Idiomarina loihiensis L2TR: one gene and its partner. The main gene of each other region encodes a partner of the protein of the gene in region 2 in a complex. Links are inferred from orthologs where the notes say so. Each region holds a gene or a part of one and is shown on either strand. Other genes may lie near its edges.

Evidence for each region. Proteins that work in one complex are often made in the same cells at the same time.
Region 1: the proteins of ssb (region 2) and sbcB are in contact, whole or in part, in a crystal structure (PDB 3C94), measured with the Escherichia coli proteins. The link is inferred for Idiomarina loihiensis L2TR from one-to-one orthologs.

What each region holds. Positions count from the first base shown.
Region 1 is NC_006512.1:1,473,020-1,477,323, forward strand. The notes cover bases 84-3,083. They hold sbcB (exodeoxyribonuclease I), read left to right. Parts: upstream 84-863; coding sequence 864-2,303; downstream 2,304-3,083. Other genes in these bases: IL_RS07020 (isoaspartyl peptidase/L-asparaginase family protein), read right to left, coding at 84-475; IL_RS07025 (hypothetical protein), read left to right, coding at 565-801; IL_RS07035 (GMC family oxidoreductase), read left to right, coding at 2,281-3,083. In the rest of the region: more of IL_RS07020, read right to left, coding at 1-83; more of IL_RS07035, read left to right, coding at 3,084-3,921; IL_RS07040 (efflux RND transporter permease subunit), read right to left, coding at 3,942-4,304. UniProt on the Escherichia coli protein: Degrades single-stranded DNA (ssDNA) in a highly processive manner.
Region 2 is NC_006512.1:372,084-376,105, reverse strand. Bases 1,129-4,022 are described here. They hold ssb (single-stranded DNA-binding protein), read right to left. Parts: upstream 2,909-4,022; coding sequence 2,348-2,908; downstream 1,129-2,347. Other genes in these bases: IL_RS01815 (MFS transporter), read right to left, coding at 2,953-4,022; IL_RS01825 (MarR family transcriptional regulator), read right to left, coding at 1,689-2,177; IL_RS01830 (HlyD family secretion protein), read right to left, coding at 1,129-1,692. Also shown: IL_RS01835 (DUF2955 domain-containing protein), read right to left, coding at 1-617; more of IL_RS01830, read right to left, coding at 631-1,128. UniProt on the Escherichia coli protein: Plays an important role in DNA replication, recombination and repair. Binds to ssDNA and to an array of partner proteins to recruit them to their sites of action during DNA metabolism. Acts as a sliding platform that migrates on DNA via reptation.

The sequences.
Region 1 (4,304 bases), 1.1 Mb from region 2 along the record:
GGGAAAACAGCTCTGCGCCTTCACCACTTAGCATGACGTGTACCGACTCTTCCATTACCTCGCGAGCCAGTTCTATTGGGCTTTTTACCGTTTTCACGCCAGCAACGGCCCCGGCATTGCCGTTCAGACCTTCCATTAACGAAGCATCCAGCTCATGTTCTCCATCCCAGGTATAAACCGCACCTTTGCCAGAGTTAAACAGCGGCGACGCTTCCATTACCTGAATAGCCGCAATAACTGCTGTGGTGCTGTCACCGCCTTCTTTCAATATCTTACGCCCAGCCTCTAAAGCTTCCGTCAGTTTATCTTTGTAGGCTTGCTCTTGTTCGGCAGTTAAATTCGCGCGAGTAATAGTACCCGCTCCACCATGAATGGCCATTGCGTATTCAACATCATGATCATCCGCCTGTACGGCTGGTAATAGCGATCCAAACGCAGCGGTGGCAAGTACTGCAGATAAGTAAAACTTTTTCATTCTGACCTCGATTTTATTGTTATAGGCTAGATTGTTAGTCATAACATAGTCGCAGGAAAGCAACGAACTGACAACGAGGAGATATTCAGATGCCGACTTATCGCGTTGAGTACACACACTTAGGCGACAGACAGCAAATTACGCTGGAAGTCGATAATGAAGCATTAGATAACGAACAAAAGTTCAGAGACGCCGTTGCACAGCGTTTAGCCGATCGCATTCTGCCGCACGCTGAACTTGCTTTTCGCCACGAAGATGACCGCACACTGGAGCAAAAGCTGGACAAAGCTTACGATGTGCAAGTGAACAAGATTGAAAGAGAGTGAGTGGCTGAATTTATCTGCGGGCTCGTGCTATAGTTTTCCTTTTCCGCTGAGCAATTAGGCTTATGGCACAAAACGAACAAGAAACCTTTTACTGGCACGATTATGAGACATGGGGCGCTAACCCTTTAGTGGATCGCCCTGCACAGTTTGCCGGCTTACGCACAGACACTGATTTTAATGTTATCGGTCGGCCGTTAACGCTATACGCTCAGCCCACACCAGACTTTCTGCCGAATCCGGAAGCCACTTTAATTACTGGTATTACGCCGCAGCTTGCTGCGAAACAAGGTGTCGGTGAAGCGGAATTCAGCAAAGCCATAGCAAATGAGTTTCAAAAGCCCAATACCACCATTATTGGCTACAACAACATTCGTTTTGATGACGAAGTCACCCGTTTGCTGTTCTATCGCAACTTTTATGACCCTTACGAATACAGCTGGCAAAACGGCAATTCACGCTGGGACTTAATTGATGTCGTGCGAGCCTGTTTTGCGCTGCGCCCTGACGGTATTAACTGGCCGGAGAACTCTGACGGACAACCCAGTCTAAAACTGGAGCATTTGAGTGTTGCCAATAACATTGAGCATGGTCAGGCGCACGATGCTATGTCGGACGTTTATGCGACCATTGGTCTGGCAAAGCTCATTAGCGAAAAACAGCCGAAATTGTGGCAGTGGGCTTACAGTATTCGCCGTAAACAAAAGCTACTGAACCTGTTTAACTGGCAGGCACCGGAGCCTCTGGCACATGTCAGTGGTTTTTACGGTACGGCTAACCGCTATTTGTCGGCTATATTGCCGCTGGGTTTTCACCCTAAGCAAAATAGCAACGTTGTTGCCTGGGACCTGCGCGTTCCGCCCATGGATTTTGCCGATAAATCGGTAGAAGAATTAACGGAGCTAACCTACACGAGTCGTAGGGAACTGGAAGAGCAAGGCTTACAAAAGAGCGGCATACAAAATATTCACCTCGGTCGCTGTCCTTTCTTAGCGCCTATTAAAACTATTTCTGCTGAAGCTGCTGATAGTGCCGCGTTAGATACAGCCGCCCTGGAGACAAACGCTAAATGGTTACAGGAAAACAGCGACTTTCGCGACAAACTCATGCAGGTGTTTGAGCAGACCAAAGAATTTGCCCCCAGAACCGACGTTGATCACCAGATATACGACGGCTTTTTCTCTCCTCAGGATAAAAAGCATATGGAGATTATCCGTTCGTCAGAGCCACACCAACTGGCCGGTCTGGAACTGGATTTTCAGGACAAGCGTATGCCTGCACTGCTGTTTCGTTACCGGGCGCGAAACTACCCGTCAACTCTTAGCGATAAAGAACTAAATAAGTGGCGCCTGTTTTGTCAGCAACGTTTAATTGAGCCGCCAGAAGGCTTATTGTCCGCCGAGGGCTTCGCATTGAAGCTGGAGGATTTAGCAAATCAGCATCAGGAAGATGCGCATAAGCTGCGGTTGCTGAAATCACTGTATGACTACGCCGCATCTCTCTGACGCTAACGCGTCGTTCGATTACATTATAGTCGGAGCCGGCTCTGCCGGTTGCACCCTTGCGAACAGACTCACAGAATGCGGCAAGTTTCGGGTGTTGTTACTAGAAGCCGGAGCATCACATGGTGGACTATTTTCTGACATGCCCTCAGGCTTTGCCCGCTTTATGCATAGCCGCAAATTTAACTGGCTTTACCGAAGCCATAAAGAGCCGCAACTGACTAACCCCAAAGGTTGTTATACACCGCGAGGGAAAATGCTGGGTGGCAGCAGCGGCATTAACGCCATGATTTATACTCGGGGGCTCTCCAGTGACTACAACTCCTGGGCAGCTAAAGGTAACGTCGGCTGGAGTTACAATGATTTATTGCCTTATTTTATAAAAAGTGAAAATAATAGTCGCGGTGCCTCAAACTACCATGGAAACAGCGGCCCCTTAACCGTATCCGATGTATCCCCCTTTTACCCGGTATCAAAATGTTTCTTAGAAGCCTGCAGCGAATTTGGTTTGCCGCCTAACCCCGACTTTAACGGCGTACACCTGGAAGGACACAATTCATACCAGTTCACAATGAAAGATGGGAAGCGTTGCAGTGCTTACCATGCCTACCTGAAGCCAGCACTGAAACGAAACAACTTGACGGTAATATCCGGATGCCTGACCGAGCGAGTGGCTTTTTCAGGGATAAAAGCGACCGGAGTCTGTTATCAGCAGAATGGTCGCCGATACATAGCCAGCGCAAGGAAAGAGGTTATCCTTTGTGCGGGGGCCTTTAACTCCCCCCAAATTCTCATGCGCTCCGGTGTTGGCTCTGCATCAGAGCTTGCAAAATTTGGAATAGAAAGCGTTTATGACAACCCGGCTGTCGGTAAGAACTTGCAGGAGCACGTGGACGTTAGCATACAATGTAAAAACAAAATGAGAGACGGCCTGACACTGAGTCCTCTGGGGTTAATCAAGCTCTCAGTACCTTTTATTCAATATATACTCTCTAGCAAAGGCCAGCTGGCACACTCACTTGCTGAAGTCGGAGCTTTTTACCGCTCATCGAATGAAGTTAAAGAACCGGACATTCAGGCTCATTTGTTGCCGGTCATGTTTAATGACAGCGGCTACGACTGGAACCCTACTTTAAAACACGGATTCACCTGTCATGTCTGCTTGTTACGCCCAGAATCACGTGGTGCAGTGCACCTAAACCCAGAAGACCCAATGGCTAAACCGCAAATTACTTATGGCTTTTTAAGCGAAAAGAGTGACCAGAAGGCCTTACTCAACGGTATAAGAAAAGCGTTAGAAATACTGAAGCAACCGGCTCTGGCAAAACATAATGGTGGGATCATGTTTCCCAATCCCTGCTTAAGCGACGCCGAACTTCTGGAGCAGATAAAATCCAAAACTGGGCTTATTTATCATCCTGCGGGGACTTGCAAGATGGGGCCTAAAAACGATACCGGGGCTGTTGTAGATCCTGAATTAAAAGTAATAGGTGTTGAGAAACTCAGAGTAATAGATGCATCCATTATGCCTACCGTTATCAGTGGTAACACCAACGCTCCTACTATCGCTATAGCTGAAAAAGGCGCCGACTTAATAAAAGCCGACGCCTTAATTCACTAACTCAAGTTATAAGGTAAGAGCTAAGCTTTTTTATTCCCTACTCTGAATAACCTTGCCAGTGCCGGAATTAAGATAAGTGCACCCAACATATTCCACAGGAACATAAAGGTCAGCAATATACCCATATCGGCCTGGAATTTAATGGGTGAGAATATCCAGGTAGCGACGCCTATAGCCAGCGTTAAGCCAGTAAAGCCGACGGCCTTGCCGGTGTTATCCAGCGAGTACTTGTAGGTTTCCTGCAACGACATGCCCTGCTGCAAGCCCTCTTTCACTTTACTGTAAATATAAATGCCGTAATCGACACCAATACCAACCCCTAAGGCAATAACCGGCAAGGTAGCCACTTTAATGCCTATGCCTAACACCGCCATAAGTCCCTG
Region 2 (4,022 bases):
TGCGCGGAAATAGAATCCTGTAAATCAAACAGCTGAAACACCAAAAACGACAGGGTTGTCACCGTAGCGCCCAAAATAGCTTCGTGGCGCACACGGTTAGGTGACTTATCTGGCAAGGCCGGTGGTGACGCATTCTGCTCTTTATTGGGTATCATCGCATGCATAACAAAGGCAATGGCTATTGCCAGTATCGATGCAAAGAAGTTACTGGCTATTAAGTTATTAACGTCGGTGCCCGGATAACTGGCGTAATGCAGCATAATGCTCAGCATCAGCACACCATTTGCGCCGAACAGGAACGCCGTGCCGCGCGCCATAAAAGCAAACCGATACAGAAATAAGACAAAGGCGGCCATTGTCATTAATACTGAATGTCCGCCCAGTATCTGCGCCAGAATACCTACTTCCAATCCGCACATAACCGACGCCGCAAGTATTTGCCGGGCGACTTGTCGGTTTATCATTGGCACTAAGCCCAGTAGCAGCATTGGTAAGACGGTAAAAAACACGCCATAAGACAAGTCAAATAGCGCCGTGACCAAAAAGCCGATGGAGCCACCAAAGGCTATTCGTAAGCATTGCCGTAGGCCGTTTTCACTCAAGGCAGAAGTTGCCATAGTCCCTTCCTGATCAATAAATGTAGTGCAACCAGCCCAGCAACCGAATTTGCGCTTTCGCGATAGCGGCTTTAAAGCTTCCTTCAGGAACTATCTGCACTGTAGCCTTTGCTCCGGCCGGACGCTCTGAATCCGGTTTCTCCGTTAAACGCAAATGCACCCGAAGTCGCTGCGCGTCACGTACCCACCGGTTTGAGTTAACCGGTGCTGCTAAGGCTCCGTCGGCACTTAACTGACCCGCGTTAACACCGGCATCAATGCTTTCCACTTTAGCCTCGTAAAGCGTGCCAGGTTCGGCATCAAATACCACGAGAGCCTGTTGGCCAGATTCTATGTTTCGTAAATTCTTCTCCCGAAAATCCGCAATAATGTCGGCATTGGGTGAGACTAGAGCCATTAGCGGCGTGCCTTGACGGGCATAAGCCCCTTCGCTGAGCTTTAGATTGCCGACACGTCCGGCATGTTTCGCACGCACGGTGGTGTAGCTTAAGTTAAGCTTCGCCGTTTCTATCGCATTTTTAGCTTGTTGAATAAGTAAGTTGTTTGCATCGTCCTCGGCACCTCGCTGCACTTTTAAGCTCTGTAGCTGTGACTGGGCAGCTTCAACATTTGCCAGAGCCTCTAACTTACTGCTCTGCGCACGGTCAAATGCCTGCTGCGACGAACTGCCATCTTCCACCAGATCTTTAATGCGACGGGCCTCACGGCTAAGCTCTTGAGCTGTTGCCTGTGCTGATTTTATCTTTGCCTGGGCAGTTCGAATTTGGGCATCAAACTGCTGGTTTGACTGTTGCGCCTGAGCCATTGCCAGCTCTGCTTGCTGTAATTGCAGTTGATAAGGTCGCGGGTCGATTTTAAATAATGGCTCGCCCTCTTCAACATACTGGTTATTATTAACCAAGACTTTCTCTACAGTACCATTCACCTGCGGTGCGACCTGAGTCACCACCCGGGTTACCATTGCCTGTGGAGTCAGCGGCAGGCTCAAGTCGGCCCACAGAAAATAGGCAAATACGAGTACGAATAGTACCAGCGCCCGCTTAACCCAACGGGCAAACTTTTCGTCTGCGGTCATACCTCTTCCTCATTATTTTGGTCAAGTTTCTGAGCTTCAGACATATGATTCGCATTGTATGAAATCATCGCCAGAACCTTCTTAACCGTTTCAATTTCTTCATCTTCAATATTGGCCAGCAACGCCCTTCTTACTTTTAGAATTTTCGCTTCCATTTTTTTAACCAGAGCATGACCTGAATTCGTTAAAAACACCTGCTTAGCACGGCCGTCGTCCGGGCTTGCCTTGCGCGTAATCAGCTCTTGCTCCTCCAACTGCGCCAGCGTGCGCATAAGTGAACCAAGTTCTAATTCAAGCGCTTCGGCAAGCTGCTTTTGACTGACACCATCACCAATACGTGCCAGTTTCCACATAGCACTCCAGCGCGGGTAGGTTAACCCCAGCGGCGCCAGTTCCTTATCCGCAATAGCCTGCCACTGACGCGCAACGCGACCGAGTCGTTCAGGTACAGATAACTGTCTGAGCTGTTCTTGTGTTAATGTCATAACAACCTCTTTAGTTAGCACGCTAAGTATAATAACAAACTTAGCGTGCTAACTAAAATGAAAATAGCGATAGGTTTGAGCTAAAAATTAGATACAAAAAAAGCCCCTGCAAAAGGGGCTTTTTTCACATGATACAGATACCCGAGCGGGTAAATCCTATACTCGGCAAACTAGAACGGAATATCGTCATCAAAGTCGTTGTCAGGTGAAAACGGCGCGGGTTCTGCCGGTTTTTGTTGTGACTGTTGATTTTGCTGCTGCGCTGGCTGAGGCGCAGGACGCTGTTGTTGCTGTGATTGCTGTTGTGGTTGACCACCACCGTAACCACCGCCTTGCTGCTGACCGCCACCAAAACCCTGGCCTTGTTGTGGAGCACCACCCTGCGGGCCGCCACGAGAATCCAGCATTTGCATTTCGTTAATGACCACTTCTGTCGTGTAACGCTCTACGTTGTCCTGGCCTGTCCATTTACGCGTTTGCAAACGCCCTTCAACATAAACTTTAGAGCCCTTTTTCAGGTACTCACCGGCAATTTCAGCTAAGCGACGATAAGCCACACAACGGTGCCATTCGGTTTGTTCGCGCGGTTCGCCTGTTTGCTTGTCTTTCCAGGTTTCGCTGGTAGCAATCGACAGGTTGGCTATCGCTGTGCTGTTTTGGGTATAACGAACCTCTGGGTCAGCGCCCAAATTACCAATTAAAATTACTTTATTTACACCGCGACTGGCCATTAGATTCTCCTGTTCCTTGTACGCGTTACAACTGCTTCAAATTATTAAGCGACCGATGCTTCTTTAAGCAACTGATTAACCGCCTTTTCATCGTAATGTTTTTTATCAACTTTTAAGTAAGTGGCCTGATCTTCTTCAACCCATCTTGCTTCCGTAACACCCGTTACGGTAAGTAACTGCTCACTTAGCTTGGTAGCCTTGCTTTCAGTTAACCCGGGCAATGATAACGACACGCTCGTGACACCTGCGGGGTTAACCATGACTAAACTGATTAGCAACCAACATACTAGCAAGATCAGGCAGAAAACAACAACGCCAGATATCCCAAAAAACTGTAAGACTGAGCCGCCAGCTACCCCACCGACAAAAGACCCCAGAAACTGACCAGTTGAGTAAATACCACTGGCACTGCCTTTGCTCCCCGCCGGAGCAACTCGGGTAAGTAACGACGGCAAACTGGCTTCAATAAAGTTAAAGCCCGTGAAAAATATGACCAGAGCAGCAACCAGCAGCCAGGGGTTTTGCCCTGCTACGGCAATAATGAGTAGTGCGACAATTAAGACGACAATAGAAAACCGCAGCCACTGCACGGAATTATTATTACGCGAACTGCTGATAATCATTGGCACCATGAACAAAATGGACGCGGCCAGCGTGGGTAAGTAGAACCAGGCGTGGGTCTGACTTTCAAAACCTGCATTTTGCAGTTGCATGGGTAAAGTCACAAACCATGCCGTTAAAATGGCATGTAGCACAAAAATACCGCTATTCAGGCACCACAGTTGCTTATGCTTAAGCAAGTGCCCCAGTTCTGACAACACGGGTAAAGATTCACGCCTGGCAGATGTTGTCACCACTTTGGGGACGCTTAGCAACAGCACCAGAATGCCCAGAACACCACTGGCGGCGGTAAACCAGAACAAACCCGAAAGACCGATAATATTGCCCAATAAAGGTCCGGCTACCAATGAAATAGCGAACGCCAGACCAATACACATACCAATAGTGGCCATCACTTTCGGTCGCTGCTCGTCTCGCGACAAATCAGCTGCCAGCGCCAAAATAGCCGCCGCAATAGCGCCCAGCCCCTGTAGCGCCCGACCAATGGAGACAC